2 linked regions of the Methanococcus voltae PS genome follow. The protein of the gene in region 2 binds, or shares a complex with, the protein of the main gene of each other region. Links are inferred from orthologs where the notes say so. Each region holds a gene or a part of one and is shown on either strand. Other genes may lie near its edges. The genes, in order: M2325_RS05755 and M2325_RS04845.

Region 1 (16,968 bases), on a different replicon or contig from region 2:
CTTTCAGATAATTTTTTAGAAATTGCCATTAGAGCTAAGATGGGTGGTTTTCCAATACTCTCAGGCAATATGGAAGCGTCACATACATACAAATTTTTTATATTTGATTCAAAATTATTATTTACTACTTTGCCAAGTTTACAAGTGCCTGATGGATGGGAACCTCTTGGTATGGTAGAATATATTTTATTAATACCTAAATCTCTTAATATAGGGGTTGCAGTAGCCATTGCCTCCATAAATATCTGAACATCTTTTTCAGACATTGGTTTAGATATTGAATTTTCGAGTATTGAGCCATTTTCACTATCTTTTATTTTTATCATAAAACCAAATATGTCTGATTTTCTGATTTTCATACTGTTTTCACTTTCTTCCATTATTCTATTATATAATAGCTCGGAATAGTGGCTACTTAAGATGTAATCACCATAGTCTTTGTAAATTGCCATTGGAACTTCTTTATTGATGTTACTATCAATTAAAACGCCTCCAACAGTTACAAAACTATCAATAAATAAATTTTTTCCCAAGTCTTCACTATTTATATTTTCTTTGGCATATAACTTTGATAATATCCGAGGGCTGTTAACTCCACCCGCACAAAGTACTATGTTTTTGGCAAATATACTAAAATTATTATTATTATTATTATTATTATTAGTATTATTATTAGTATTATTATTGGACTCATTTTCCAAAATAACTTCGAATTTATAATTATCTTGTTCTTTTAAGGATATATCGATTACTTTTGAATTCAAAATAATTTCAGATTCTTTAAAATCCTCATTGGTTATATCCAAAAATTCGTAAAAATATGCTCTTGCCTCACAGCCTTTATGAGCACAAAGTCCACAATTTATACATTTATCAAAGTTTACTAATTTAGGAGTTTGTTTAAATCCTTTATTTATCAACTCGACTTCGTAACGTGATAAGCATTCTTCAGGAACTACGGATATATTAAGTTCTTTTTTAAGCTCTTCGTACTCTTTTTCTAGATTTAAACCTTTAATATTAACTTCCAAAGCGTTTCCTACAAAATAAGAACCTGCCCCCCCAATACCCTTAGCGTATATAGTTTCTATATTATTTCCTTCTTTTTCAATTACATATTCGGGTTTTAAACCACCCATTTCTACAATACCTATTTTTAAATCATTTTTATTATGTTTATTACTTTTTAATTGTTTTTTGAGTTCTTTATATACTGAACTTCCCGATACGCCAGCGCCTATAATTAAAACGTCGTATCTAGGCGGTATATCATATTTGGTTGTGTCACAAGTTTTACAAATCATATTATTCCCTTTTAAATTTGCCATAGTGTCCCTTTTTTATTTTTTAGATTATTCTTTGTTTTTAAATACCTATTTCCGAATGGATAATTTATTTTGATATTGCATAATTTTAAATAGGTAATTTTATAATAAACTTATCAATGTTTTTGAAATTAATAGCAATGTTATATAATATATTATATGTTAAATCCTATAATATTATTTTTATTTAATTTGGAGTAATATATTTTCAGTGGAAATTAATTTAATACTAAAACGATATTGCATAAAATGATATCTTATATAAAATAAGATTAAAAAATAATGGTGATACTATGATTATAATTCCAGGTTCAAAATCTCAAAAATTAGCAAAAAATGTTTCTGAACTATTGGGCTGGCAGTTATCAAGAACTGAAGCAAAAAGCTTCCCCGATGGCGAAAAATATGTAAGAATTCACAGCGATGTGGAAAATGAAGACGCAATTATAATTCAAACACAAAATACTCAGGAAGCAATTATAGAATCTATTTTATTATGCCAAGCTTTAAAAGAAGAAAAAGCTAAGAGTATAACTTTAGTTGTTCCTTATTTGGCATACGCAAGACAAGATAAAAAGTTCAACAAGGGCGAACCTGTCAGCATAATTGCTTTTGCTAAGATTTACTCACAATTCTGTGATAGAATAGTTACAATTAACCCCCATGAAACACATATTGAGCAATTCTTTGAAATACCATTTATATATGGAAATGCAGTTCCTAAAATAGCAGAATCAGTTAAAGAAGAGTTAAACAACCCTGTTGTATTATCCCCTGATAAAGGAGCTATAGAATTAGCAAAAGAGGCTTCAAAAATAATAGGTTGCGAATACGATTATTTAGAAAAAGTTAGGTACTCCCCAACAGAAGTAAACATTGCACCTAAAAACTTAGACGTAAACGGTAGGGACGTATTAATTGTGGATGATATTATATCTACTGGCGGTACAATGGCTACAGCAATAAGTATGTTAAAACAACAAGGTGCAAATAAAGTAATTGCTTCATGCGTACACCCAGTATTAATCAATGATGCTTTAAACAAATTATACAACGGTGGTGCAAATAAAGTAATAGGAACAGACTCTTACGCATCAGAAGTTAGCTTTGTAAGCGTAGATACTATTATAGTAGATGTTTTAAAAGATTTATTCTTAAAATAAACTCATTAAGATATGCAAAATAAATAAATAAATAAATAAATAAATAAATAAGAAACTGAAAATTAATATATTTTTAATATTATATTAATATACTTTTAATATATTTTTAAATATTATTTTCAGATTCTTCAATTACTTCAGACTTTGATTTTAATTTTACAAGAATATAATTCTTGATTAATGATTTAGAGATATATGCAATATCTTTTAATACATAATTATCTATTTTTAAATTTTCAATTCTTTCGTGCGACCTATCGTAATCCAATTTTATTCTTAAACCATCTAATTGAGTTACAATTGGCATGGGTGCGAATATACCGTGAACATCTGCTATATTTTTTTCTATTTCATCTTTTAAAACCACTGGAGGTATTATAGGGGGGTCGTATGATAATTCAAGCCTTTTTTCACCGATTTTCTCGGTGATATTTTCTATCATATTATCTAGCGCCTTAATTTCAGAGCCTCTTCTTAAACGTTGGCTACGCCTACCTAAATTTCCAATGTAGGTTTTACCAACTTCAATTTGTTCAGGGCCTCCAGTGACAATTACTGGAATATCTACATCAAATAGATGGGTTTTATCTTCAATACAGCTTTTAAAATTACCCATCACGTATATGGCAAGGTCATGTTCCTCAATAAGCCTTTTTTCCTTTTCCTTGATTTGACTTATTGATTTTCCCGCACCGTGCGATAATCCTATCATATTAGGCTTAGCTCCAAATTTACGGACGTATTCTGAAACGTCACAAGCTATATGGGGCAAATGATGACGTGACAAACTTGGTGCCACCACTGCAATTTCTATTCCTGCTAATGGAGTCTCTACAACCTTACCTTTGTAATTTTTTGAAAGGTTTTTGAATTCCGCTATTTCATCTTCTGGAAATGCGACAGTCATGAAAACATCCAATTGCATAACGTGCTCTTGGATTATAAATCCACCCACGTCTTCAATCCATTCTTTTAGCTCATTGTGTTTGTAAACTCCGCCTTCATACCTAACTATTTGATACATATAATCACCATACTGTAATTATCATAAATTATACTAGTACTTTTAATTAACATATTGCATTTTGTATTATATTTTATTTGTTAATCCATACTATAAAACAATTTATAATTATATTTGTAATTTATAATATATATCAAATTACATTCAAATATAAAGGGTATAATTATATCTATAGTCGTTTATTAAAGTAATGTTTTAATGTTGACTAAAATAATTTATATATCTAAAATAATAATCTTTATGAGATACAAAATACATGTAAAATAACGACAAGTAATTTTAACATTTAAATTATAATTAGAAAATAATAAAATAAATATAAAAATCTTGTTATTTTATATACTATTTGGTGATAATTTGGAGAATATAAAAAATAATAATAATAATAATTTAGACAGTAATGGTAAAATAAACGTTGTTGGACACGCTGCAATTGATTATATTTTTGATTTAGATAAATTCCCGGAATTAAATACATCAGTGCAAATTCCTAGTGCTAAAAAATACTATGGAGGTGCTGCAAGTAACGTGGCAGCACAAATATCTAATATGGGCATAAATTCATCATTGATATCTTGCGTAGGTACTGATTTCATCACATCTGGATACGAAGAGTATTTAAAAGACTTGGGGGTCTCTTTAGACTTTGTATACACATCCACAGAAGAAGAAACACCAAAAGCTTGGATATTTACCGACCCAGACGCTAATCAAATTACATACTTTTTATGGGGGGCTGCGAAACATTACAAAGAGATAATTGTACCAGATTTTGACGGGGATATCGTACACTTATCGACAGGAGACCCAGAATATAACATAAAATGCGCTAAAAAAGCTAAAGAATTAAACAAATTGGTTTCTTTTGACCCAGGTCAGGATTTAACATTGTATAGTGCTGAAAATTTAGAGGAAATAATTAACTATGTAGATTTCCTATTTATGAATCATCACGAATATAGAAGAATAATGGAAACAATAAATAAAACACCGGAAGGTATGAAAAATAAATTAAATTACTTGATTGTAACCTACAACAAAGATGGTAGCCATATATACCATGAAGGGGAAGAAATAAAAGTTCCTGCAATTATGGTTGAAGCTATGGACCCTACAGGTGCAGGAGACAGCTATAGAGCGGGCTTTTTATCTGCTTACTTAAAAGGATATTCTTTGGAAAGTTGCGGTTATGTCGGAGCCTGTGTAGCATCCTATGTGGTTGAAAAAGTAGGTTGCCAAACAAATTTGCCTAAATGGGATAAAATTACAGATAGATTGTCTGAAAAATTAAATTATACGTTAAAAGAGTTATAAAATTAAATAAAATATTTAATTTCTATTTTTTATTTAATATTTTAATATTTAGTTATTTTTTAATAATTTAATAATTTCTTCAAGTAACTCATCTAAGTTAATCCTCCCGATTACGTCGGTTACTGGTAAATTTAATTTTTTAGATATATCTCGTAAAATCAAAGATATTTCTTCGTCACTTTCAGAATCGAATAATTTTTTCGAATTTACAGTGACTCCAATTACTTTTTTACCAGTTAATAACTCTGTGGCTAATATGTGCTTAGTTATATCCTCTAAATCTAGCAAATCAGAAGCTAATAATATATAATCCGGATTAGAGCCTAAAAGAAGAGCAATACTTATTACACTTCCACCCCTTCCAGTTCCAACTTCCAAAGGGTTTGCAAAAATACCCGTTTGTCCAGAAACTATCATTAAATCATTTTCCGTTAAGTTATTTTCCATCTCTATTTTTTTCATAACTCCTAATATGGTGGGTGCCACATGACATATTGGTATTGGTTGGGGTATAACCATTTCGTCTGCACCGCATATCATAGATTGAGGTTCGGTACCTAAAACACCCAAATTAATTCCTTTGTTTGTTAATTCATTTTTTAAAGTCATGCATGCTGTAAATTTACCGGATTGCCTACCTGTGCCCACTATTGTAAGGACTTTAGGTTTTATACCATCTAAACCTTTATATGCGTAATCTTCAACTTTTTTATAAATTTCAGGGTCTGAAATATCCCTTACAGATACGTTGTGATTTTTTGCTAGTGCAAGCAAACTTTCGTTATTTTCGATTCTTTGCAATCTTGCCATGTTTAATATTTTCTTTCCTTTTTTAATCTCATTTGATATTGTTTTTTCCCAAATAAGTAATTCCTCGTCATCCAATATCTCTTTATTCCAAATAAAACAAGTGTAATCCTTTTTAGTATTACTATCATCAATATTATTTATATTGATGCTATTGTTCGTGTTATTATCAGTATTTTTAGTATCTATGTCCTTTGTAATGTCATTAAAATCATTAAATTCTATATCAATTATATTTACAAATCCAAATAATTTTATTCCATCTGCCACTTTGTTATTGTGTGATAATTTTACTTGCTCATTTTTCATAATTATCCTTCTTATGATATCAAAGATATATTTATTTTATACGTATTTTACGATAAAATATAGTTTTTTATAGTTTTTTATAGTTTTTGGTTAGGTATTACCTTTTATTTTTATAGTTAGTAATTATTTAGTAATTATTGTTACTTTATTTTTCAATTAAATATCAAGTTATTATTTTATCATATATCTAAAGTTTTCAATTAAATACTTTTTCATAGTCGACTACAATACCCCTAATAAATTATATTTTAAAAATATTAATTTTTAAGAGCTTATTTATATATTTGAGACTTTTTAAGCGTTTTATAAAACAATGGTATATAAAGTTTTCTATTTAATAACAATAGTCTCATATATAAATTTGAATTTTAATATAATCATGAATGTTATTTTAATATGAAGTCGTATTTAATTATTAGATAATAATTAAGCAAAAATATAATAATTATTAATAGTTGTGTAATAATTATTTACTAATTACCTAGTGATATACGCAAATAAGTATATTTAAAATCTTTATAATAGTAATATAGTAGTAATATACTTACATAAAATTGAAATAAACAAGTAAATTCAAGTTAGGGTAATAAATATCTAGATATTTATTATAATACTAAAAATAGGGATAATATGGAGCAATTAAATAGCACTATTGAAGAAATAATGATTAAAAATGTAGTATCTGCAAAAACCAGCGAATCTGTTGTTGACGCATTTGAAAATATGCTTAAAAACAAAGTAAGTTGCTTACCTATAGTAAACGACGATAAGGTTTTAATGGGCATTATAACGACCACAGATGTAGGCTACAACTTAATAAAAGATGTCTACACCTTAGAAACTACTCTTGAAGAAGTAATGACAAAAGATGTAATATCTGTTAAACCTTCTGAAACAATTAAACAAGCTTTGCAAAAAATGGATATAAACGGAACTGCTTCAGAAATTATAAACCAGCTTCCTGTAGTTGACGATGATGGAAAATTGATTGGTATAATTTCCGATGGGGATATAATTAGATATATTTCAAAATTAATATAATCTATAATCTAAGTTCAAATTATAAATTATAGTTTAATCTAATATATTTTTAATTATATTATTTTTTTTTAAATTATATCTTCTAAGAGATAGATATATTTTTATTATCTTGATTAAAAATTATTTTTAACATAAGGTTTATTGAGTATTATTAACCAAAATACCAATTATATCTCAATAAATATATAATATGTATAACAAATAATATATCGAAATATAAATATATGAATAATAAAAAATTACATTTATAATTATAAATAATGATATTAATAAAATATAAATTGAATATAACATATTGATAAATTAAATTAAATTAAATTAAATATAAAATATAATGTTACTTAATGTTTTTACAAAACTGATGTGGTGATATTGTATATAAATAAATAATATACATCAAATCATATTGTGAGGAGATATTGTGAGTGCAAGAGAACAATGGGGCTCTAATTTGGGTTTCATAATCGCAGCAATTGGTTCTGCGGTTGGTTTAGGAAACATATGGCGGTTTCCATACATGGCTTATGAAAATGGTGGAGGGGCTTTCCTTATACCTTATATAATTGGTTTATTTATTGTTGGTGTTACAGTTTTAGCTTTAGAGTTCGTTATAGGACATTCTACAAAGGGTTCCGCACCCCTTGCTTGGAAAAGATTAAACGGTAAATTCGAATGGTTAGGTTGGCTTTCCGTATTTACTGCATTTATAATCACTACCTACTATATGGCAATCCTTGGTTGGGGTATTGCATACTTATACCAGCTTTTATTCATAGGAATACCTGCAGATATCGGAGGATTCTTCTTCAATGATATATTACAAATCTCAAGTGGGCCTGGTGAAATAGGTACATTCCCATTATTATCGTTAATATCAGTTGTTCTTGCGTGGGTTGTAACTTATGTTATTATCAATTCAGGGGTTAAAAAAGGTTTGGAAAGAGCAAACAAGGTATTTATGCCCATACTATTCCTTATGACTGTTGCATTAGTTATAAGAGGGTTTACCTTACCGGGTGGTATCGATGGTATCTTACTCTACGTAACTCCAGATTTTTCAAAGATAACTAACTTAAAAATTTGGGTTGACGCATTCTGTCAGATATTCTTCTCCTTAAGTTTAGGATTTGGTATTATGATAGCATACTCAAGTTACTTACCTGAAAAAACTGACTTGACAAAAAGTTCACTTATTGTAGCTTTGTCAAATTCATTCTACTCATTAATTGTAGGTCTTGCGGTATTTGGAACATTGGGATACATGGCATTCCAACAGAACATACCAATAACTGAAGTTGTTCAACAATCCATTACTTTGGCATTTGTTACATTCCCTACGGCAATTTCATTAATGCCTTTCGGAAGAGAATTTGGTATTATATTCTTCTTAAGCTTCGTTATTGCAGGTATCTCATCAGCATTATCCTTAATGGAGTCATTCTCGTCTGCAATTATCGATAAATTCCAAATCAGCAGGAAAAAGACTTCGTTTATTGTTACAATATTAGGTATTCTAGGGAGTTTAATATTCGTAACTCAGTCTGGTTTATACTGGTTAGATATAGTAGATAACTTCATTTCAAACGTAACATTACCATTAGTTGGTATATTAGAAGCTATTGCGGCAATATGGTTATTTAAAGGTGAAAAACTTGTTGAATACATCGATAGATTGTCCCCTATTAAAATGGGTTCATTATGGAAAGTATTCGCAGGTATAATTACACCAGTGTCATTATTGGTGTTCTTAGGATTCCATACGTACAGTTTAATTACAACAGGTTACGGCGGATATGAAAGCATATTTGTAGCATTAGGTGCTGCAGTTATTCCTGCTATGCTCTTAGGTTCAATCATCTTTACATCAATACCTTGGAAAGAAAAAATTCAAGACTGGGACAGCTTTAACTACAATAGATTTAAAGAAATTGCAAAAGAAGTATTAAAAAAGGAAGAAAAAATATAAATAAGCTAAAAATATAAAATTATAACTAAATAATATATTATACCACATTAATTTTATAATATATTTTTTTAAATACCTTTAATTTTTCTACTTTTCTATTTTTCTATTTTTCTATTTTTTAATTTTTAATAGTTATCATACTACCTAAATTCAATTAGATAAATAAATATAGTATAATATATAGAAATATTTTCAATAACTCTGTTATTAGCCCTTATTGCTAATAAATACAATATTTTGGTATTTTTAGAATATTAATGAATTTTGGTGATATTATATGTATTTTAATAAATTATCTACGATAGAAAGAGTATACAACATAGGCTTGGAACATGATTCAATAGAATATTTATTTACTTATATAAACAAATTTATATTGGAAAGTGAAAGCGATTTAATAAAATTGTACGACTTAAAAATATTAAATAAGCTTAGTGTAAGTCAAATAATGTCTTCTAGGGTCGTTACAGTTAATGAAAATGATTCTGTAGATTTTTTGAATAGCGTAATACGGAAGCATAAACATTTGGGCTATCCGGTCGTAGATTCTGACAAAGAACTTGTTGGAATTGTTACATTCAATGACCTTGAAAAGAAATCAGTACCTGGTAAAACAAAAATAAAAGACATAATGACTAAATCCAAGAATTTAGTAACCATAAGATGCGATGAATCTGCATTAGCTGCTCAAAAATTAATGATAAAAAGTAAAGTTGGTAGATTAATAGTTTTAGATGAAGAAAACAATATATTGGGCATTATAAGTAAAACGGATATCTTAAAAACCAATGAAATATATAGTAAAAAAACTACCAAAATAAAAGATTGTAAACATATTACAAACCTTTATTTCTACGATACAGATGTTAAAAAGCTTGAAAGACTTAAGGATAATATAATAGTACTTATGAGCGCTAGAGGATACATAATTTCTGAAAAAGAAGATTATGTAGAAGTAAAATCAAGAGATTGGGACGCATTTGCTAAATTAGTTAAAAATAATAACGGGGAATTATCCCATATATCTATTGACACCAAATTGTTGGATATTATGAGTATTAAAGTTATTAAAGAAATGATGAAAACGATTGAAAAAGAAAAGTTTGAAGAAATCGTAATTACTGACCACGTAACTATGGTAAATGAAAAATCAGCAATACAAAGAGTTATTACAGACTTTGCATTATTTGAAGACAGTAAAAGGACTTTTGGTACAATTACCGTTCGAGTGGACATGTGATTAAAAATAAACGAAAATTACTAATGAAAATAGTAATTATATTATTTATATTAAAATATCATATATCAAAATCTTATTTTATATTTTACAATAAAATAAATTATTAAATTTTAAAGTTATTTACTGTATTTATTGCGTCCTGTAGTTTAAAATTGTTTTTGTACAATGCAGAACCTACAACAACGCCAGCTACACCTATTTTTTTGAATTCAATTAAATCTTCGATTGTAGTTACTCCGCCAGATGCTATAATCGGTATATTTAAGTTATCTACGAGTTCTTTTGTAGGTGTGATATTTATACCATTTAAAAGACCTTCAGAGTCTACATTTGTAAATAAAATACTACCAGCACCTTTTTCTTCTAAAATTTTACCCATTTGAACTGGTGTGTACTCTGTTTTTTCCTTCCATCCTTTTATAACTACTTTACCATCTTTTGCATCTAAAGCAACCATTATTTTGTCACTACCTACTTTTTTAGCAAGTTGTTCAACAAAATCTGGATTTTGAACTGCCACAGTACCGATAATAACTTTATTAATCCCCAAATCGACTAATTCTTCCACATCTTGTATGGTTCTTATGCCACCACCCATTTGAACAGGTACTTTTGACTCTTGAATTATTTTCTTAACACAGGGTAAATTTACACGCTCTCCGTCAATTGCACCATCCAAATCTACAAGGTGCAACATCTCTGCACCATTTTCTATCCACATTTTAGCTATTTCGTCAGGGTTGTCATACTCCACATGTCTCTTTGTGGGGTCTCCTTGTATTAACTGCACGCATTTGCCTTCTTTCATATCCACAGCAGGTATAATATACATCAGTTTCACCATCTAAAATTTTATCATAATTCTATTATAATTCTATTATAATTCTATTATAATTTTATACATATCAAAATACATTTTATACAATTATACTTTATTATTATTCGCTTATACAGACGTACTCTTATAAATTTTAATTACATCCATTAGTAAGATAATTATTGTATTTAATTAAAAATTATAAATATCTACCCTTTTTTTCAACTTTATCAATCATTTTTAAAGTTTTATCATAATCTTTAGAAATTTTGTAGCCTTCCAGAATATTATTCCAAATTTCGTCAAATTGTTTGTAATGTGTGCTTATTAGTGCTTTTTTCAAAACAATTAAGTCAATCGCCCTATCCTCAAAAACGTCAGTATATTTTGCTAATCCAAAATCTAACACATATAATTTAATATTTGATTCATTACATAACCCATTGTCTTGACTAACCATAAAATTAGAGGTAGTTAAATCATTGTGAATTATGTTTTCGTTGTGCATTTTAGCAATTGATTCACCGACTCTAATTAATAAATTTTTTAAATCAGGATTTAGACATTTATTATTTAATATATAATCTTTTAAAGATACACCGTCGATAAATTCCATTATTATGCTATTTTCATCTTTATTTATATCATAAACTGTAGGGGTGCAAATTCTTAAATTTTTTACATTATTTAAAAATCTTGCTTCTTTTACCGTTCTTCTTTGTCTTATAAGTATATCCAACTCATTTACACGGTAACCTTTTACTATCCTAGTCTTCTTAATAGATTTATTCCCTAAATAATCAATAATTTCAATATCTGCCTCAGCACCCTTTCCAATTAAATTTTCGGGTATTACTCGTTGAGCTTCATTTATTTTTATATTATCCTCATTATTAATCCAATTTACACCCACCATATCTGCACGGTAATTTGGCATAATTTTTGTATCTGCTAAATCAGTTCTTTTTCCATTTTTATATTGTAAAATACCTAACCAGCCTATCATAGCCCCATTATCGCCACAGTATTGTTTTTCGGGCACATAGAAGTCAACATTTTGCTCATTACACATTTTTTGTAGCATTTCTTTTAAACGGTCGTTTGCAGCAACTCCTCCAACTAACATTACTTCTGACTTATTGGTGTGTGCTAAAGCTCTCTCAGTTATTTCTGTTAACATTGCGAAAGCCGTTTCTTGTAAAGAGTAGCATACATCTTCCAAAGTATGATTCCCACTGGTATCTTTTGATTTCTTAATTGCCGCAGTTAGTAATCCAGAAAGAGATAAATCCATACCTTTTATTGTGTAGGGTAATTTTAAGTAATTTCCACGATTTTCCAAATTATCTTTTGATTTCTTTGCCATTTGTTCGATATATACGCCACCAGGATGTGGTAATCCACAACTTCTTGCAAATTGGTCTAAACAGTTTCCTATAGCTATATCGTGAGTTTCACCAATTACTCGATATTTATTACCTACGTAAGCCAAAATTTGGGTATTTCCACCGCTTACATATAATGTTAAAGGGTCTTTTGCAGGTGTTGTTAATTTTCCTATCTCTACGTGACCTACACAATGATTAACGCCGATTATAGGTTTATTTAGTGAAAGAGCCAAAGCTCTCCCCGCCGTTGCAGTCACTCTTAAACTTGGACCTAAACCAGGTCCTTGAGAAAAAGCCACTAAATCAATATCTTTTGGATTCACGTTGTTAAATGCGTCTTTTAAAAGTTTTATAAAGGTTTCCGCGTGATGGTCTGCAGCTTCACGAGGATTTATTCCTTGTAATGGCGGTTTGTAGATTATTGTATTATTGTACAGTACTTCTCCATCCTCGGTGACTATACCCACTCCTGTTTTTTCAGCAGTCCCCTCTAAGCCTAAACAGATTAATTTTTTACTTTTTCGATTCATAATTTTCAACTTCGTATCATCTAAAATATTATTCTAAAATATCATAATATTGATATGTTAATTAACTATTTAAATTAAATATTTATAATATGTAAGTAAATAAGTATGTGAATTATATCAATTTATAATTTCATAACTCAGAATAGAAAAAATCATATTTCGAGTAAATATAACAATGATATATCAATAATATTAGTATCTATTAATCAAATATTAAAAATATTAAAAATTAAAATAAAATTATAATTCAAATTCATAATGAGGGACATAATGAAAACTTTAATGATACACTCTGATTATTTAGAATATGAAGCTAAACAAAAAACTAAAATGGCTGAAGAAACTGAAAAATTAAGCGGAAAAATGGACGAATGTTTAACCGTTTTTATAGCGGTTGAAAGAGACGATGAATCCGACCCTGAAGCGGTTGTTAAAAACGTTGTTGATGAAATAAAGAAAACTGCTGAAAATTTAAAGGTTGAAAATATTGTATTATACCCATATGCTCACCTTTCAAGTAATTTGGGCTCTCCTGATGTTGCTAAAAAGATTTTAAAAGATGTTGAAGAAATTTTAGCACCTGAATACAATGTTTTAAGGTCACCATTTGGATGGTACAAGGCATTTAAAATTAGCTGTAAAGGTCACCCATTAAGTGAACTTTCGAGACAAATTAGTGCTGAAAGAACCGAAGATGCTGAAGAAAAGGAAAAATCAAAAACCACTTTCTATGTTGTAGACAAAGACTTTAATTTAATTGAAATGGATGAAAAAAGTGTTAAAACAGTTAAAGATGATGGTTTAAAAGCATTATTAAAACATGAATTAGGAATTAAAGAAAATAAAGAAGATAGAAAAAGCAAAAAGAAAAGTGAAAGCGAACCTCCTCACGTTACATACATCAAAGAAAAAGAAATTTGTGATTATGAACCAAGTTCAGATGCAGGTCACTTTAGATGGTACCCAAAAGGTAAATTAATCAGAGATTTATTATCAGACTATGTTTACGACTTAGTTGTTAAATACGGAGCTATGCCTGTTGAAACTCCTGTAATGTATGATTTAGGAAACAAAGCAATTAAAGAACATGCTGATAAATTTGGAGAAAGACAATATAGATTCAGACAAAGCAATAAAGACTTAATGTTAAGATTTGCTGCTTGCTTTGGTCAATTTATGATGAAAAAAGATATGTACTTATTACCTAAGCACTTACCTTTAAAATTGTACGAATTATCAACCTACAGCTTCAGATACGAACAAAGAGGAGAATTAGTAGGTTTAAAAAGATTGAGAGCATTCACAATGCCTGATATGCACACTGTTTGTATAGACATGGAACAAGCAAAACAAGCATTTGAAGAACAGTTCTGGATGGGCTTAAAAACTGGTGATGACTTAAAAACACCTTACTCAATCATATTTAGATTTACAAAAGACTTCTACGATGAACACAAAGATTGGTTATACAACATAATCACAGAATATAGAGCTAAATACGAAAAAGATGTAATTTTAGAAATTTTACCTGCAAGAAAACACTACTGGATTGGTAAAGTTGATATGGCTGTTGTAGATAGCTTTGGAAGACCTATTGAAAACCCTACAGTTCAAATCGATGTAGAAAGTGCAAAAAGATTTGACATTACTGTAAATGATGGCGATAAAAAAATAAACCCTATTATATTACACTGTTCACCTACAGGTAGTGTTGAGAGAGTATTATGTGGTTTATTAGAAGGAGCTTACTTAAACACTCTCGAAGACGTGCCTCCAATGTTACCTACTTGGTTAGCACCTATTCAAGTTAGAGTTATACCAGTTTCCGATAAACATCAAGAATATGCGCTTTCAGTTGCTGAAACATTAAGAGCTAATGGAATAAGGGCTGATTACGACGATAGAGAAGAAAGTATCGGTAAAAAAATCAGAAATGCGGGTAAAGACTGGTCTATGTACGTTGTAGTTATTGGTGACGAGGAAATGGAAAAAGGTAACTTAAATGTAACCGTTAGAGCTAAATCTTCAACCAAAAAACCAGTTAAAGAAGTAATGACCTTAGATGAGTTAATAACGAATATAAAATCAGAAACTGAAGATTGTCCGGTTAGGCCATTGCCATTACCTATCAAATGCTCAGTACAACCAATATTTAGATAAGAACTTAAAAATAAAAATAAAAATAATTTAATAAAATACTAAAATACTTTTTTTTCATTTTTGAGATGTTTAAAATTTAAAATAAATAATTTATTAAAAAAGATATAATTTATATTATATTATTTTATGTTATAATTCTATAGTTAAGTTAATTATGCTTTTTCGTTCCTACTTAATGCGATTATCCCATTTGCAACGGAAACAGCTACTGGAGTTCCTCCTTTTGGACCTATTGTTGAAATAGCGCTATTTTCGGAATTTCTTAATAATTCTTTAGATTCTGCAGCCTTTACAAAGCCCACCGGTGCCCCCACAACTAGAGCAGGTTTTATATTTTCTTCTTTTGTCAATCTAACAATTTCTATTAATGCTGTTGGTGCATTTCCGATTACTACAACTCCACCGTCAATTTTGTCTTTTAATAATCTCATTGCAGCTTCTGCTCTTGTTATTTGTTCTTTTTTTGCCAATTCGATTGTTTCTTCACTTTTTATATTGTTATAGATATTTTCATACCGAATTCCTGCTTCAACCATTGAAATATCTACGATTATAGGTTTTCCATTCTTTATTGCTTCGACACCGTTTTTTACTGCGTCATCTGTAAAATCCATTAATTTTGCATATTCGGGGTCAGCAGTTGCGTGAACAACTCTTTCAATTATACCCATTTGTTCTTCAGTGTAATCCTCGTATTTTGTTCCTAAAACATCTTTTATCTTTGATTTTACTATTTCTCTTGATTTTTCGGCAATATCTAATCCATTTTTGGTAATGGCTCCCATAAACATTATTTCACCAGCTGTCTAAAGTTTTTAAATTTTATAAAGTTTTATAATTTAAATTTCAAGTTTATATAATGATTGTAATATATTTTCGTATTATTTATTAAAGTTATGTTTAATTATATTATTATTTAATTTATTATAGTACTATAAAATACAATATTATAAATAGATATGGAAATTAATTTTAAGTAATTTTAAGTTGATATTTAATAATATCTTTGAAAATAAAAACAAAAAAATATGATGAAAAAAGTAAAAATTCATTTTTTTTTGAATTAGATTAAATATACACATATATTTCGTTATCTAAAACTTTTATAATTTCAGATTCCTGGTCTAATTCAGTATTAATTATTTCAATATCGGCTTTTAAACAGTCTTGTATTGCTACGCTTAATATATGTTGAACATTTTCATCTTTTGAATATAGTTTAACAGGTATTTTGTGGAATTTTGATAATCTTGCAATATCTCTTAATGCAAATCTCATTTCAGTGTACAATACCACATTGGCCATAGCTTCTTCAACATTTTTCTTAAAACCAAATAATACAGGGTATTCTTGTTGCGTTATCTCATCTTTTTTAACTTCGTGTTGAACTTCGTAGTTTGATAGTAATCTGCCAATTACTGATTGAGGCAAGCCTGCAGGGATTTTTACTTCAATAATATCAAATTCGGGGTTGTTAAATTCGTTATTTTCTTTATTTTCGCTATTTTTTGCATCCATTTTTTTCACATCATTTATTGTTAGATTGTCTAAATATTACATCATTAAAGTTAATCAAAACTATGACTTACTACGATATATATTTATTTGAAATTAATTTATACCATAATGTAAAATTAACTTATAATGCCCCTAATTTAGCCAATAACGCTGATAACTGAATTCTATCGTTTCCGCCTTCTACAATCCTAAAGTCGCATTCTGCTATAGCTTCAATTAAAGATATTTTTTCATGCTCTTCGATATCCAAATATGGAACTTCCCTAAAGATTTGAGTAAGGATATCTTGTCCACCCATTCCCCAATCGACCATTAGTTTATAAAGTTGTTCCCTTGATTCCATAAATCTTGCGTTTAATGCTAAAT
Region 2 (17,070 bases):
GGGTAATATGATATTATTATTCATTATACAAGATATTATACAAGATTTTGAGGGCATATTATGATTATAAACTTACGAGCATTTTTAAAACCAACTGAAAGCTATGATAAAGTAGCTAAAGCAATAAAAAACATATTTCCTGACGCAGAATTAACTTTGGAAGACCAAAAATATGTTTTAGGAACTGCAAAAGATATTAATGTATTTAAACAATTATTACGAACTGAGGAAATATTGGATACTGGAAGAATGGTTTTAGAAAGAGGAGCTTCAGATAAATTATCTAAATTTTACATAAATAAACAAGCTGCTTTTTCAAATACATTAAATTTCGATAAAGATGTACACGGCGGTATTAGAATATCTATTATAATTGATGAAAAAGACGAAGAAGAGTTTAAATACTCAAAAAACTATAAATATTACGAAGATTATGAAGGAGACGTTAGTCCAGCATTGTTGCATTTAATTAAGAGTATTGCACCAAAAACTAAACACGGATATATAATCAATGAGTACGAATTGGACGAATATTAATCGTAAAAATAAAATTAAAAATAAAAGTAAAACTAATTTTAAATTAATTTAAAATAATAATTTTAATGTGAAAAATAAAAATAAGTAATATTTGGATACAAATAATAATTTATAAAAACAACCAATATTATAAACTAATAGACTAATGGTATAAAAACCAAAATTAATTATGATTTATACAACATAATTATTTATAGTTATTTTAGGGTGAAGTTATGATTAGGTATGTAGCATACAAAATAAAGCCAGAAGAGTTTTTAAACAATGAAATATCGAATAAAGCTTTAAATTTAAATGGAAAATACATTCACAGAGTTAGATTACTAGGAAAAGCTTCTAACATTACGCAAGAAGGCGTAAAAACATTCCAAGTAAACGACGTTGTTGTAAAGGATTTTGAAAATACTTCCGAAAACAAATTCCAAGAAGGCGATTTGGTGGATATAATCGGAAGAATCGGGATATATAATGAAGAAAGATACGTTTCTTTGGAAGTTCTCAGTAATAAATCCGAAAATGCCGAAAAATGGACTCAACTTAGGGAAAAAGAAATCGAAGAAACTAGAAAATACGTGAATGACGAAGGTAATCAAACATACAATAGAGATGAGTACCAAGAAGGCGAGTTTTCCGGTTCCAGCGGTTCATCAGGTGATGGATTTGAAGATATGGAAAACGAAGCTTTGGAAGAACTTTTTGGAGAATTAGATGCTAAAGATAACGTTTTAGATATTATAAAAAATAATAATGAAATAGGTTACTACGATATTTTAGATTTGGCAGAAATCTCTGAAGAGGAGTTAGATGGAATTTTAGAAGAACTAATCGATAATTCCGAAATTTACGAACCAAAACCAAGAGTATATCGTGAAATGTAATTATCTTAAAATTTAGTTTAAATTGCTATTTATAGGGAATTTGTTATTTTTTCTTATTTTTTCTTATTATTTTATCCATTTTATACTTTAATTTAGCATTTTTTTATCATACTTATTTATATTTTGATTAGGATAATAGATATTGTGGATATATTTAAGAATATATGCAAAACCTTAATTTATATGATTAAAACAAATTTACACATACAACATAAAGAGGTACATTATGAAGTTCGAAGATGAATCAAAACCTGATTCCGAAAATAATCAAAATGAATTGAACGATGAACCAAAAGATAATAACAACAATAATATAATTGCAAATACCAATAATACGAATAATAACGATAACGATAAAAATACAAATAAATCTATCGATAAACATGAATCTAAAACTAAAACTAAAAATAAGAATTCTAAAAGTTTAGTGTATTTATTCATTGTAATCATCGTAATTGCAATATTATTAACAAGTTCATTATACTTCGTAAATTTATTAGGGGCTGAAGAAGAACACGCAAACATTGCATTAATTGATTTTAACGGTGCTTTGTATTTAGACACGCCTCAAGATGATTTATTCACAGAATATCCTCCAGATGTTTATGATTACATTGATTGGTTGGACGAAGCTGAAAAAAACCCTGATATCAAAGGTATAATCATAAAAATAAACTCACCTGGCGGTAGTAGCATAGCAAGTACTAAATTAGCTAAAAAAATAAAAGAAGTATCAAAAACTAAACCTACAATAGCATACATTGAAGCTATGGGCGCATCTGCAGCTTATAGTGCCGCTTCATCAACAGGGTATATCATATCCGAAAAAGAAGCGATCGTCGGTAGTATTGGGGTAAGAATGGATATCTTACATTACTATGGATTAATGGAAAAAATAGGCGTAAACTCTACAATTATCAAAGGCGGTAAATACAAAGATATTGCGTCACCATATCGTCCAATGACTGAAGAAGAACATGCAATGTTGCAAAGAATGGTTAATAATTCATACGTGGAATTTGTATCGCAAGTAGCAGAAGATAGGAATATGACCTATGAACAAGCCAATAATCTTGCACAAGGTAAAATTTACGATGGTAGAGATGCTTTAAAGCTCGGTTTAGTTGACGAGAATGGAGATTTCGACCAAGCAGTTAAAGTATTGGCAAAACGTACAAACTTATCACCTAACGATGTATCGATTAAGACCTATTCAAAAGAAGATACTAGAGCCGACACATTATTTGGATTTAGCTCAAAAGAAGCTTTTTATTACGTTGGTAAAGGTATAGGTTCAGAAATGAGCCGTAGTTTTTCACAAGAGATGTATGAAAACTCCTATAATTATGAATTAGTTCAATAATTAAAGATATACTTAAAAATATATTTAAAGATAGAATTAAAAAATACAATTAATTTATTTAAAAATCGAAATATATGCAATATTTGGATTAATGCAATATTTGAGAATATAAAACAGATTATATAATATATTCAAAATGATATGGCATTATTTTAAATATTTTTAATAATTTAGGCGAAAATATGGATAAAGAAAAATTTAAAGATATAAAAAATTTTTTTAGGGGTAAAAAAGTAATTGTTTCTTACTCTGGCGGGATAGATAGTACTTTAGTAGCAAAATTAGCTCAAAATGGAGACGAATGTGTTGCAGTAACTATTGATAATGGATTTTTTTCAAAAAGTGCTTTGAAATACGCTGAAAAAAAGGCAAAACTAATGAATTTAAAACACGTTGTTATCGATGTTAATCAATTGGATGAAAACGCTTGCGTAGAAAATAGATGTTACGAATGTAAAAAGATAATGGCAAAAATTTTAACTGAAATAAAAGACCAATTGGAATATGATATTATCGTTGATGGTACTATTTACGAGGACCTTGTAGAAGATAGACCTGGTTTAGATGCTTATCGTGAGTATGGGGTTGTTTCACCCTTAGCAGATAATAAAATAACAAAAGATGATGTAAAAGAATTTTCATACTATCTGGGATTAGATATTCCAAAAAAAGAAACTTGCATAGCTACAAGAGTCTTGGATACGCCAATAACCAAAGAAAAAATGCAAATGTCAGAACTTGCAGAAGATTTTATAATGAATCTATTGGATATTACGGGTTATTTTAGAGTTAGAACTTTAAAAGACATTGCAATAATTGAAGTAAGCAACAAAGATGCACAGAAATTTTTAAAAACCAATATATTTGAAGAAATTGATACAAAGTTAAAAGAATTAGGTTATCACAGAGTTATGTTGGATTTAAGCTTAAAATAGGGCTAAATAATAAGTAATAAATAATAAATAAATCAATAGAAAATAGAATAAACTCAATAAATATAATACTTTTTTTGTTTGAATTTTTAAAAATCTAACTCTAAATATTAAGTTATAAAAATCATAAAATTCATAAAAATATATAACTATGTAATTATAAATTTGTATTTTTAAATTAACAAATTAACAAATTAACAAATAAGTAAATCAATAACTCAATAATTGAATAGGATAATACTTATATAACAAATGTTGAGGGGGTGTTGCCATTGAGCAAATTAACTGAAATAATTGCTACAGGCATTTTTTTAATAAATTTTCAAACAGCTTTTGGATATCCGATAATTTTAAAAGCCACTGAAGTATCGGGCGGGACTTCAAATAGTATATCATCGTTAGGAAGTTTAGGGGTTTATGAAAAAGAAATTTATTTGTTATTTATTCTATTGCTACTTTTAATAGTTATATTATTGATATGGAAGAGATATAAGACAAGTGAGTTTGGAAAAAAAGGTTCTAAAGACGATAAACTATATAATTACGACGAAGAGACAGAAACTTTAAAAGGTGATATGAAAAAGATGGGGAAATTAAGTGATACGGTTGAAAAAGGGAATAAAGATGTTGATAGTCAAGAAAGTCAGGATATTAAAAAATCAGATAAGGATGACATTAATATGTTTAAAGACTCTAATATTACATATAATTTAAAAAATAGTACTAGCATTGAAGTAATATACGAAAAAGAAGAAGAAAAAAAGTAAAATGGGTAATAATATCGCTAATAATATCAACAATATTGTTACTAATATTGATAATACTAGCAATAATATTGATAATGCCGTTATTATAGGAACATTATTACCAAAATTGACATTATAATACAATAATACCCAAATATTTTTAATTTATTGTTTATTATTAATTTTTTAACAATTGATAAGGCAATTAATCCCGAAAGTGTGGCGAACACTAATCCAACAATTGACTCAAAAGTTAATGCTACGTCGCTTAATTCAAGAACTCCAGCACCTGCTGTAACTGGTAAACTCATTATAAATGAGTATTTAAATGCGTCCTCTTTTTTCATTCCCCTATATACTGAAGTAAATAGGGTAGAACCACTACGTGAAATTCCAGGTAATATTGCAAATGCTTGAGTGATTCCGACCAATAAAGCGTCTTTATGGCTTATATCATACATGGATTTAGTTCCATGGTTTATTTTATCCGACATAATCATCATAATACCAGTAATAGCTAAGAATAAACCGATAAATTTTAAAGAACCGTAAAATGACGTAAAAAAGTTTTTTAACAATAATCCTACGATAACGGCTGGTATGGTTGATATAATCAATTTAAAACTTAAATCCATAGAGGATTTATCTTTTTTAACTAATCCTTTGGTAATTTCTATTACGTCCTCTTTAACGAACATAAAAACTGCCAAAAAAGTAGCAAAATGCAAAGCTGCAAAATAACTTATCTGTGGTTCAATTGACAACAATTTGGAGATAATTGCCAAGTGTCCAGAGCTTGAAACGGGTAAAAATTCTGTAAATCCCTGGACTATACCTAGTATAATTTGTTCAAATCCTAACATGTTTTCACTTTTTTGTAAATCGTAAATTCTTTATTTTTATTTTTAAATTTTTTTTAAATTTTTTAAATTCTTAATGTAAATATTTAAAGGTATTTAAAATCGTATTTAATATATTTTAAATAATCCCATATTTTAAAAAAATAATAATATCAAATAATATTATATTTGCACCATATTGTTGGTATTATTGGTGTTATTAGTATTATTAGTATTATTATTTGATATCCTATCTATTTACGATATTATTTATAGATTAGCATATATTTTATTTTTACATCTATTTTAACCTACCTTTAATTGCTTCAGCGTGGTTATATAAACCTTCTGCTTCTGCAATGGTGGTTACAACATCTGCAATACTTTTTAAGCCATCTCTAGTTAATTCCTGAACTGTAGGCTTTTTAATAAATGTTTCTACGCTAAGTCCTGAGTACATTTTTGCACATCCTGACGTTGGTAAAACGTGATTTGTACCGCTTGCATAATCACCAACCGGTACTGGTGCGTAGTGACCCAAAAATATGCTTCCTGCATTATTAATGTATTTTAAAACTTCTCTTGGGTTTTTGGTCATTATTTCAAGGTGCTCTGGAGCATATTCGTTTGATAAGTCTATACATTGGTCTAAACTACCGTAAACTATTGCGGAATTTTCCAAAGCTTTTACTATTATTTCCTTTCTCTTAGCATTCTGTGCAGTTTCAATTATTCGGTTCTTAATTTCAACCGCTTTATCTTCTGAAGTAGTTGTAATCACACAAGATGCATTAGGGTCGTGTTCAGCCTGTGCTAAGAAGTCAAGAGCCACATAATCCACATTTGTTTCCTCATCGCAAATTATTAAGACTTCTGATGGCCCCGCTGGGAAATCAATTGCTACTTCTCCGTAAACTAATTTTTTAGCGGTTGTAACAAATATGTTACCCGGACCTACGATAATATCAACTTTAGGAATGCTTTCAGTACCATATGCTAAACTTGCAATTGCTTGAGCACCCCCTAGTTTAAAGATGCTATCTACCTTACAAATATCAGAAGCCACTAAGGTTGCATAATTACCCTTGGTTCCATTTGGAGGGGATGTTACAACGACTTCTTTAACGCCTGCAACCTTTGCAGGAATTGTGGTCATTAAGACAGATGATGGATAGAAAGCTTTCCCACCTGGAACGTAGCAACCCGCTTTTTCAATAGGTCTTATGATTTGTCCAGTACTAATTCCATCTTTTTCCAATGCCCATTCTTTTAAATTATCAAGTTGAGCTTTGTGGAACTCGTAGATATTTTCGTGAGCTTGTTCTAAGCTACATACGACTTTAGAATCTACATTTTCATACGCAGTCTCAATTTCTTCTTTAGTAACCCTAAAGTTTTCGATATCGACACCGTCAAACTTTTTTGTATATTCTTTCAATGCAGAATCTTTATTTTCCCTAACATTTTTGAGGATATCGCCGACTATTGGCAATATATTGTCCATATTAGTCTTATTTCTGTCCATTATTTTTTGAATTTCTTCTTCATTTAAATCATCAATTTTTTTAAAAATAATCATAATGTCCCTCAGTTAATTTCTAAGATTAACACATAATTAAAATATAATAAATATATCTAAATTTGTATAGTGATATATAAATATTTACCATATTTTAAGATATTTAAATTTAAAATTTCATTTAGTATTTTAAACTTTACACTCTACAATAGCTATTTCTTCAATAACTCTTTTAATCAAGTTTTCAACTGTGTAAACGTTTTTTAAATCGTATATACTAACTATGTTTTTGAACTTTTCATTGTTAAAATCATCTGATACGTTTAAAAATTCTACAACATCTTTTTGAACGTTTCCGCCAATTTTATCGATAATAACTTCCGCAACTTTTTCATCTTTACAAATAAGGCATACATTTCCGGATTTTGCTCCTAATAATTTAATAGCTGTCGATATTTGACGAGTAGCAGAAGCTCTCACTAATATCTCTACCCAAAAATTATTTGAAATATTTTTTTTAGTCATAGCTTGTACTATACCTTGTTTAATATGGCTAATAGTAGCTATGCAATCCGCATTTAGCATTTGAAATTCAAATTTCTTGTTTAATTGAAATATGTCATTATTAATAGTTGCATTATTAATCCCAAGTATTATAAATGTCTCGCCATTGATTTTAAATTTATTTTTTTCAACTATTTCTTTCATAATTTCATTCATAATATCGCCATATGATAATAAGTGTATAGATAATAATTATAAATAATATTTATAAAATAACACATAGTATATATTAATGTACATTAGTAATTATGTATAATAATTATTTATTAATCAAGTCGAATTAAATTAAAATAAATAAAAATAAATAAAAATAAATCAAATTTGCATTTTTTTTAAAATTAATAGGGTAAATTATGTCAACAGCAGATGATAAATTTGGAAATATAATTGAAGATGAAAATAAAAATACCAATAAAGATTTTTCTTTAGAAATTGGAGATAATTGCGTGGGTTGTGGCGCTTGTGTTCCATTTTGTGAGCAGGAAGCAATAACTGCACTTGGTAATGCTACAATTGATACCGAGAAGTGTATAGAATGTCACGCTTGTGTAGATTACTGTACAATAGGTGCAATAACTATAATAAATAATAATAAAATAATATAATAAATTATAAAATTATAAAATAAAATACTAACATAAAAAATAATAGGATAATATAAAAAGAAATTATTTATTTAATTGGTGATTTATAATGTATCTTGGAAGATTTTTAATACTGGGCAAAACAGAAGAGGGTAATCCTTTTGTAACTTACAGAGTATCAAGCAGAAGTTTCCCAAACAGAGTTTCAAAGGAAATGGATGAAAATACAATAGCAATAATCCCTAAAGATTTGGAAGAAATATTTAAAAATACTTATATTACTTATAATTGTGTTAAAATAGTAAACGATGAAAAAAACGATATGGATACAATCGTAGCTACAAATGGTTCGCAAACTGATATTATCGCAGATAAAATTAAATTAGGCTTACCAATAAGAGACGCACTTTCATTATCTATGATAGGAATGGATTATGAAAAAGACGATTATAATACGCCAAGAATATCCGTAGTTTTGAACAAAGAAGAAGCTTACATGGCTTATGTAGCAAAAGATGATATTAGGATTAAAAAAGTAGATTTGGAAGAGGGCAACGCTTATTATTTAAGTGTTTATGAAGCTTGTAAGATAACAAGTCACCAAAAAATAGCAGTAGATTTAAAAACCGCTGAAGAAATCTCTAAAAACATAATGGAACACGAATATTTCGAGAATCCTGTAACTTGTGCAACAGTTATGATTACAGAAAATGGTATCGAAAAATCATTACTTTAATTTTAAATTTATAAATTTATTTTAAATATGTAAATTTTAAATAAATAATATTTTAATTTATTTAAAAAAATAGAAAATAGTTTTTATTTATATTTTAGTCTATTTTAGTCTATTATATTTTATTTTTTTTAATTTGTTTTATTACTTGTCGTGATTAAGTAATCTTTTGTGAACGTTATCATATAATTTCACAAGTATTTTTTTAACTTCTTCTTTTTCTTGTTCGTCAAAGCCTTCTAAAATATCGTTGTTTAATCCGATAGCTTTTTCCCAACAGCATTCTTTGAATTCAGAACTTTTTTCAGTCAAGTAAATTCTATTTATCCTTGCATCTTCTTTATCAACAACTCTTTTGAGGAAACCTTTTTTCTCAAGACAGTCGATTAATCCTGAAATTGAAGATGGTTTTATGCCCAAGTATTCGTGTATTTCAGACTGTGTTAAACCGTCTTTTACCCATAAGCAAGATAATACTCTAAATTGTGAAGATGTAATTTCGCAATCTTTTAATAAACTGTTGTTTAAAATGTTTAATTCCAAATGTATCAAATAAATGTAGTGGGATATTAAATCATTAGGAGTATATTTCAAATTATCACCTTTTTAAATTATACTTAGTAGTTGATATTTTGTGAGATTGATATACTTTAATAAGTTGTTATGGATATTTTTATGGATTATGCTACATATTTTTCATATCTATAGTATTTTATTTCATGTTTGCCCATACGAATTAATATAAAAATTTTATAATTAATTACTTATAAAACTATTATGTTTATTCATATATTTGAATATACGTTTAAACTATTTAATAGTTTATATTGATTGTGTGAATATATTTAATATTTAATATTTGGGGGTTTTGAGGTTTGCCATTATTATTAATATTTATTAATATAATTTAGAAATCTAATATTAGGATTATAATTTTAATTCTAATTTTTTAAAAAAAATTTAATAATGTGCACCAATAAATACATTCGAATGTAAAATATTTATCCTTATATATATTACTTTCGCTAATAATCCTAAAAAGTTGCTATATATCCAAATTTGTAATATATTAATAATAAATATTAGATAATCCAAATAAACTATAAAACAATAAAACAATAATTTGTATGAATAATATGAATAATATTAAAATATATTATAAAAATTTAAAAATTTAAAAAGTGATAACTTGATAGCATACGCAATAGGACTTTTGGGATTATTAATTGCATCTATACAGGATATCAAATCCCGAGAGATAGAAAATTATATTTGGATAGGGATGGCAGTTATAGGATTGCTTTTATCCACATACTTATCGTTCACAACAGGCAACTTTATGCCAATAATCTCTTCAATATCAGGATTTATAATATGCTTTATAATTGGTTATTTAATGTTTGTATTAGGCATCGGTGGTGCAGATGGTAAAATATTAATGGGAATGGGCGCATTAATTCCAAGCTACGCATTTCCAGTATATTCTTCACTTCAACCGTTATATACAATGGAATATATACCCTGGTTCCCATTGTTGGTTTTCTTCAACGGTGTAATATTAATGATTGTGTTACCTATATATTTGTTCTTTAAAAACCTTTCAAACGGTGTAAAGCCTAAAAAATTGAAAGAATATGTTTTAATGTTAGTTGGTGAATATATAACCGTAGCAGAAGCTAAAAAAGGAAACAAAGTAGTATTGGGAAAAGGAAAAGACGTTAAATTGATACCTTCAGTAAATGACGATAAAAATTATGATTTGTCAAAGTACAAAGATACGCAATATGTTTGGGCAACTCCGGAATTACCTTTATTGGTACCGATTGCACTATCTTACATCATAACGCCGTTTTTAGGTGACAAAATACTTAGCATTATATTGCCCATGTAATTAGTAATAGAATTAGTAATATAATTAGTAGTATAATTTAATAATTTAAAGGTTGAAATATGTTAAAGACATTACCCCCTACATTAAGGGAAAAAAAGAGATATTTGGCTTTTGAAATACTTCACAAGGAAGAACTTTCAAATGACGATGTCATAGGAATAATTAGAAGTTCCATAATCGATTACTGTGGATTTAAAGAATGTGGTATTGCTAATCCCTGGTTAATTGATTATAGCAACGGAATGGGAATTTTAAGGGTCGAAAGAACGCAAGTTGACAACGTAAAAGCTTCTTTAATTATGGTGGGCCATTATAAAAGAAATCCAATAAATATACGAGTTATGGGAATTTCAAATTCTATAAAAAATATCAGAAAAAAATTCTTGCACGTTCCTCATGAGCCATATTATAAGATAATTCAAAGAAAAAAACGAGAATATCAAAATAAGAATAATAGAAAATAAAAAAAAGAAATTAAATATCTAAATTAATTTATCAGAATATTCTTTTTTAAACAATTCTAAATTTTTCAAAGTAGTATCTAAAGTAAGAGGCGTAATTGAAACATTATTTTTATTTCTAACGGCGTGTACGTCTGTACCCTCTTCCTCATCATATACGGGACTACCATCAATCCAATAGTAATCCCTACCCCTAGGGTCTTTTCTTTGGTCAATATGGGTGGTGTACATTTTTTTAGCAAGAGTAGTGATTTCCCAAGGCGTTTTAGTATCTGCTTCATGTGGCACATTTACATTTAAAACGTCACATCCGCTATCGAATACGTCACATTCAATGGATTTTTTAAGTACATTGCTTAATATTTTAGCAGAATTTTTAAACTCAACAGGGGCATGACCTTCATTAAATTTAATATCGTCAGTTTTAACCTGCAATGAACAAGCTATTGATTTAGCACCGTGATGAGCTCCTTCAAAAGCAGCTCCAAGAGTTCCAGAAGTGGTGATTTCAGTACCTAAATTTTCACCAATATTTATTCCAGATACCACGTAATCTGGTATTTTATCAAGTATTTTAAATATTCCAAGAACGACACAGTCCGTAGGCGTTCCAGAAACGGCAAAACCTTCCGTACAGTCTGGAAGCTTAACTTTTGTTATTCTAAGGGGTTCAAATAAACTTATAGCTCTTCCGATACCGCTTTGTTGATTTGAAGGAGCTACAACAGTCACATTTGCATCAAAATTATTTTCTAATGAATTTTTTAATTCTAATAACCCATTTGATTGAATTCCATCGTCATTAACTAATAATATATCAATTTTATCCATATTATCACCAAATATTAGTTTAGCTTATTTTTAGATTTTAGATTATAAATTATTTTAGATTATTTTATTTATGATAGCTATAATTAAAAATATGTCTTTAAATATTATAAATATATTATAAATGTTTAAGTTTTATATAAAATAACAGGTATCTTAAATATACGTCAAAAAATAAAAAAATAACGTAAAAAATAACGTAAAAAATAAAAATGCTCGATGATGATTGTCATCTCTACTGAAGTCAATATTGCTATCATAGTGTATCGGATTATGAGTTTATAGCAATTTGAAAATGATGAATACACAGATACTGAGAGCACTCTTTTTTAAACTTCATTTAACTTGAATTTACTCAAATTTAATTTTTAAAATCTTATAAATTTATTGGTTTTGTCTATCCTATTTTCACTAATCTTATTTTTTAAATATTATGCTATCTAAATTTAAATAAAAAATGTTATATAATAAGAATAATAGAAAAAATGTATATTTAACAGTATATAATGCCAGATTTTATTAAAAATACTGCATTAATAATTCAAAAAATAAATTGAGGGTAAATATGATAAATGTTGTAAAATTGGGATTTTTCGGAAAAGACAACCGAGGGAATGAAAATCCATTTTTTAAAGAATTTTTATTAGATGGGGAAGAAATACTATGTTCATTTAAAGGAGTACGTGATGAATTGGTCTTTACTCCATCAAGGATAATAATGATGAATGCACAGGGATTAACTGGAAAAAAGAAAGAATTTAGGTTTTTCCAATATAGTAAAATTAATAGCTACGCTATCCAAAATTCAGGAACATTTGATTTAGACAGTGAAATAAAGCTCGTAATTGGAAGTGTAGAATACGAATTTGGGTTAGGAAAAGGTGTAGATGTAATATCTATTGGAAAATTAATGAGTGGATTAATCCAATAATTTTTTATTTTCTTTGTATAATTTAAATTAGCATTTTTTTATCTTTTATCTTTTATCTTTTATTTTTTATTTTTTATTTTATCTAACTACTGAATTATATTCTTAACAAAATATTTTTATCAGATTTATTCATAAGTTATTTTAAATAGGATACCTCATATAATATATTATTAAATTACACATTTTATTATTATAATGAGTTAATTAAGGGATATTTATGTCAAAGATAAATGTAGAATGTACTGACCCGGAAGGAAAGCAAATATATGATAGAATAATCCAAACAAACCTTGAAGATTTAGTTTTGGGTAAATCTATACTACAAGTTACTATGATTTGTAATTTGGAAGAACCTTATTTTATAATAGGAGCATTGCCTAAGTCTACCTCTAGAGCAATTAGTTTACGGGATATTGCGGAGATATCGGAAGAGATAAAACAAGATGACAAAGTTATAAAAAAATTAACTATAATTGACGAAACTTATGCTCCAAAACTCCTAGAAAAAATAGCTGTACTCGACCAACCGTCTAGATTGGAGATTGTAACTGATTCAGATATCGAATTAAACACAAAGATTTACGATGCGAAAGATGAATTCATCGATAAAGTGCTAGATTTTATGAATAGAGTATTCCCTGAGGGTATGCGCGTTAGACAAACCTTACACGGAAAATCAATTGCTATGGTGGCATCGGAAAAACCAATAGCTCCAGAATGGTTAAAAGAAGCAAATGATTTAAAAGAAACTTTAGAAAACCAATAATTTGATAAAATATACTAAAATATACTAAAAAATATAAAAAATATAAAAAACTAAAATAAATATCATAATAAAATAAAAAATATAAAAGTGAAATTATGAAGAATACAATCTCAAGAAGCTTTGAATTAAAGGATTACGCTATTCAAGGTACTAAATTCGGCGATTACTGGTTGAAATTAGAAAATCATAAAAAATTAAAAACAGAGATATCTTATATTCCAAAAGATTCAGATTTTTTTACAAAAGAGCAAGCAAAAAACGTTGTAAATAATCTTTTCGAAATTTTAAAAAGTTTTAAAGAACAATTACCCGAAAATATAGAAGTAGACATTTTATTTAAGAGCTTTGACGTTTGTAAGACGATTACGCTATCGAATGACAATACAAGTGATAAAAAAGACTTATACGCTAAAATTGAAGACGAGAATAATATGAATAATATAGATGAAATTCTTGTAAGTGTTTATTTTATTGTAAAATACGACTTATAAATTATTTATCATTTTTATTTTTAATTCAGTTATCATTCTTATTTTTTAAGATTATTCATCTTGTGAGGATGTTTCAACGATTTTTGAGGTTATTATTTTAGCAATTGGTCCTGCAATAAATGAATACGGGATTGCCACTACAATACCTATTAAAAATTTAGATGGCCAAGCACGTAATAAAGCTTCATTAACGCCTAAAACGGAAGCAGTCATTACAAGAGACATACCAAAAGCCATTAAAATTGACATAAAAAGTCCAAAAATCATATTTTGATATTTCTTATTCATTTTTTTTAGTTTAAACATAGTATATTCTCCAAAAAATAATACAAATAGTAATTAAACAATATTGAATGATATGAATATATAAATATTAACTTATTTTAAGTTAAAATAATTCAAAAGATTTAAAATGGTATAATATCTTAAAATATTTTCTAAAAAATGGACTGAGCGGGATTTGAACCCGCGGCATCCGCATAGCCAATGCGGCACTCTCCCAGGCTGAGCTATCAGCCCACTTAAAAAAATCAATTTACAAAGTAGTAATTAATCATTACATTCATATTAATGAATATAACCTTGTATAAAAAAACGCAGAGGAAGGGATTTGAACCCTTGCGGGGCAAAGCCCCATCGGATTTCAAGTCCGACGCCTTTGACCAAGCTCAACCACCTCTGCACATAAAAGAACACCAATAGAGCAATTCCTTAATCTATTGTATCTCTCGCAATATATCATTAAGTATTCTACTATATAAATCTTTCGGAATATATCCTCGAGTGTAGTAATAGGGTGTATTAATATTAAGTAATGATATTAAGTATTAATATAATGAAATTCTATGATTTAGACCATATATAAAATTACAATTATCGATTAAACTTATTAAAATTATTAAATTATTAAGTTATTAAAATTATTAAATACGTGATTATAATGGAAAATACTGCAAAACCCCTAAAATATGAAAATAACACTAAAAACTTAAAATTCACACAATGGACTATCGAAAAACGAAATTTACACGATTTAAACGAATTAAAATCAAATATTATAAAAAATTTAGAAAATAGTGATTTATTGGATAAAAAAGCTCTTTTAATGTTAAGCGGGGGCAAAGATAGTGCCACTGCACTTGCATTATGTAAAGAATTAAATATAAACGTTGAATTATGTATTCATTACGTCCACAACTGGAGCTGGGATATTTCAAAAAACGAAGCCGAAAAGTTGGCTAAAAAATATGAAGTCCCGATTATATTCCCCGATATAACCGAAAAGCTCTCTAAAAAAATTCGCGGTGCAAAAGGTAAAAGTATCTGTAGAATATGTAAAGACATAATGAAAATTAGAGCTGTAGAATATGCACACGAAAATGGATTTGATATCATAATAACTGGTGATACCGCCTTGGAAAAAATCTCGGGGCCAATTTTAGATGATTTAAGGGAAAAAAACCCAAATTCTGAAGATAAAGAATTTTATCATAAAATGGAACTTTCAAAAATCCCAAGACGTTATGATACTTATTTTTTGAGACCTCTCTTAAGATTAAGCCAAAATGATGTTATGGCAATTCACGAGCATTACAATATAAACGTACAACGTGTTCACGAAGTAGGGGATAAAATCGGTCATTGGAGAGAAGGTTGCTGTTTGAAATATTGCGACCCTGAAGAAAAAATATCAACAGATTTATTTAATGAAGTTTTCGAATTGAATAAATATCTTACAGAAGTTGCAAGGGAAAATAACATACGAGCTTCTGTATTATTGCCTTCAAAAGATATATTAGTTTTACCAAAGACAAAAGGTAATGTAAAAATAGTTTTAGATGCAATAAATGGTTTTTATGTATCAAGACGTATATCAACGAATGAAACTTGCGTATGTTCTAAAAATGGCGATGAAAATGAAAATAAAAGTAAAAGTAAAGACGAGAATAAAAATGAAACATTAACTTTAGATAATTTTAGTTATTCAAGATGGCAAGGTTGGTAATGAAAATAAAAGAAATAAAAAAAGAATATTATTTTTAAATTTTTTCTAAATTTTTTCTAAATCCAAGCCCATATCCACAGATTTTGCAGAATGTATCAAACAACCCATGGAAATAACATCAACAGGGTGTTTTGCATAGCTTAAAACATTTTTTTCCGTAATTCCGCCACTTAATTCTATAATAGGTTTGAAATTGTATAATTTATTACAATCTTCAACAATACGTAGGGCTTCTTCAATTTTTAAGTCGTTATAATTATCGAGCATAATTATATCGGGATGATAGTTTATAACTTCTCGAAGTTGAGTGTTATTATCAACTTCTACCTCAATTTTTTTACTAAAACTAACTTTTTTAACCCTTTTCATACATTCGGCAATACCTAAAGCTTCAATATGGTTATCTTTAATCATAATCATGTCATCAAGTCTATATCTGTGCGTATCTCCGCCCCCTACCTTAACAGCGTATTTTTCAACTATCGATAAAAGTGGTAGAGTTTTTCGGGTGCAAGCAATTCTAACATTTGGATTGATTTTTTTAACAATTGAAACGATTTGATGAGTTTTTGTTGCAATTCCCGATAAATGCATCATAAAATTTAAAATCGTCCTTTCAAATGTAATTATTTTTTGAGCGTTACCGCTAATTTCCAATATTTTAATTCTTTTTCCAGATTTTCCAGATTTATTTGAAAAATCAATATAATCTCCTTCATCATATAATTTTTTACAAGAAATACCATTTTTTTCCAAAAATTCAACTACAAAATCCATTCCACAAATTTTGGTATTTTCCTTAACAACTACAAAAGCTTTACAGTTTAAATCTTTTGGTATCAACGTTTCAACGGTTAAATCGCCAAAACCAACGTCGTAAGTTAATGATTTTTCCAATATTTCAATCGCGTGTTTTTTTATCATAATATCACGTTTATCATAATTTTAAGTTTCCTGGTTATTTCTTTATTGCATCATTTATTTAAATTATTTGACCTATTC

The links.
Region 1: the proteins of M2325_RS04845 (region 2) and M2325_RS05755 are in contact, whole or in part, in a cryo-EM structure (PDB 9H1L), measured with the Methanococcus maripaludis proteins. The link is inferred for Methanococcus voltae PS from one-to-one orthologs. Residues at the interface, in WP_104837391.1 of Methanococcus maripaludis: Cys8, Asp10, Ala12, Gly13, Ile16, Tyr17, Arg19, Ile20, Thr23, Cys41, Gln43, Asp44, Pro46, Phe48, Asp134, Asn137, Arg138, Val139, Phe140, Pro141, Glu142, Gly143, Arg145, Glu161, Lys162; in WP_011170365.1 of Methanococcus maripaludis: Ser79, Ser81, Arg82, His83, His84, Ala112, Gly113, Lys114, Asn115, Ile116, Asn139, Phe140, Glu141, Ser142, Cys143, Gly162, Pro163, Arg178, Arg179, Ala180, Gln181.

Annotation. Positions count from the first base shown.
Region 1 is NZ_JANUCQ010000003.1:29,532-46,499, forward strand. Bases 1,554-4,437 are described here. They hold M2325_RS05755 (methanogenesis marker 7 protein), read right to left. Parts: upstream 3,513-4,437; coding sequence 2,595-3,512; downstream 1,554-2,594. Other genes in these bases: M2325_RS05750 (ribose-phosphate diphosphokinase), read left to right, coding at 1,619-2,488; M2325_RS05760 (carbohydrate kinase family protein), read left to right, coding at 3,870-4,437. Also shown: M2325_RS05745 (GMC oxidoreductase), read right to left, coding at 1-1,328; more of M2325_RS05760, read left to right, coding at 4,438-4,826; M2325_RS05765 (DUF1611 domain-containing protein), read right to left, coding at 4,875-5,942; M2325_RS05770 (CBS domain-containing protein), read left to right, coding at 6,573-6,983; M2325_RS05775 (sodium-dependent transporter), read left to right, coding at 7,405-8,949; M2325_RS05780 (CBS domain-containing protein), read left to right, coding at 9,227-10,189; hisA (1-(5-phosphoribosyl)-5-[(5-phosphoribosylamino)methylideneamino]imidazole-4-carboxamide isomerase), read right to left, coding at 10,293-11,021; M2325_RS05790 (bifunctional N(6)-L-threonylcarbamoyladenine synthase/serine/threonine protein kinase), read right to left, coding at 11,206-12,924; M2325_RS05795 (threonine--tRNA ligase), read left to right, coding at 13,195-15,084; M2325_RS05800 (cobalt-precorrin-8 methylmutase), read right to left, coding at 15,237-15,875; M2325_RS05805 (hypothetical protein), read right to left, coding at 16,153-16,602; M2325_RS05810 (replication factor C small subunit), read right to left, coding at 16,724-16,968.
Region 2 is NZ_JANUCQ010000002.1:348,976-366,045, reverse strand. The notes cover bases 11,812-14,797. They hold M2325_RS04845 (methanogenesis marker 17 protein), read left to right. Parts: upstream 11,812-13,023; coding sequence 13,024-13,572; downstream 13,573-14,797. Other genes in these bases: M2325_RS04835 (DUF2798 domain-containing protein), read right to left, coding at 14,115-14,369; M2325_RS04840 (hypothetical protein), read left to right, coding at 13,668-14,063; M2325_RS04850 (PH domain-containing protein), read left to right, coding at 12,441-12,806; surE (5'/3'-nucleotidase SurE), read right to left, coding at 11,812-11,878. Outside these bases: M2325_RS04920 (RNA-binding domain-containing protein), read left to right, coding at 61-537; M2325_RS04915 (winged helix-turn-helix domain-containing protein), read left to right, coding at 753-1,415; signal peptide peptidase SppA, read left to right, coding at 1,642-2,778; ATP-dependent sacrificial sulfur transferase LarE, read left to right, coding at 2,961-3,713; M2325_RS04900 (hypothetical protein), read left to right, coding at 3,983-4,477; M2325_RS04895 (undecaprenyl-diphosphate phosphatase), read right to left, coding at 4,561-5,319; hisD (histidinol dehydrogenase), read right to left, coding at 5,597-6,871; KEOPS complex subunit Cgi121, read right to left, coding at 7,004-7,534; M2325_RS04880 (DUF362 domain-containing protein), read left to right, coding at 7,732-7,983; M2325_RS04875 (IMP cyclohydrolase), read left to right, coding at 8,072-8,698; M2325_RS04870 (MarR family winged helix-turn-helix transcriptional regulator), read right to left, coding at 8,840-9,289; preflagellin peptidase FlaK, read left to right, coding at 9,885-10,586; M2325_RS04860 (Rpp14/Pop5 family protein), read left to right, coding at 10,646-11,050; more of surE, read right to left, coding at 11,069-11,811; M2325_RS04820 (phosphoadenosine phosphosulfate reductase domain-containing protein), read left to right, coding at 15,004-16,068; nadC (carboxylating nicotinate-nucleotide diphosphorylase), read right to left, coding at 16,114-16,992.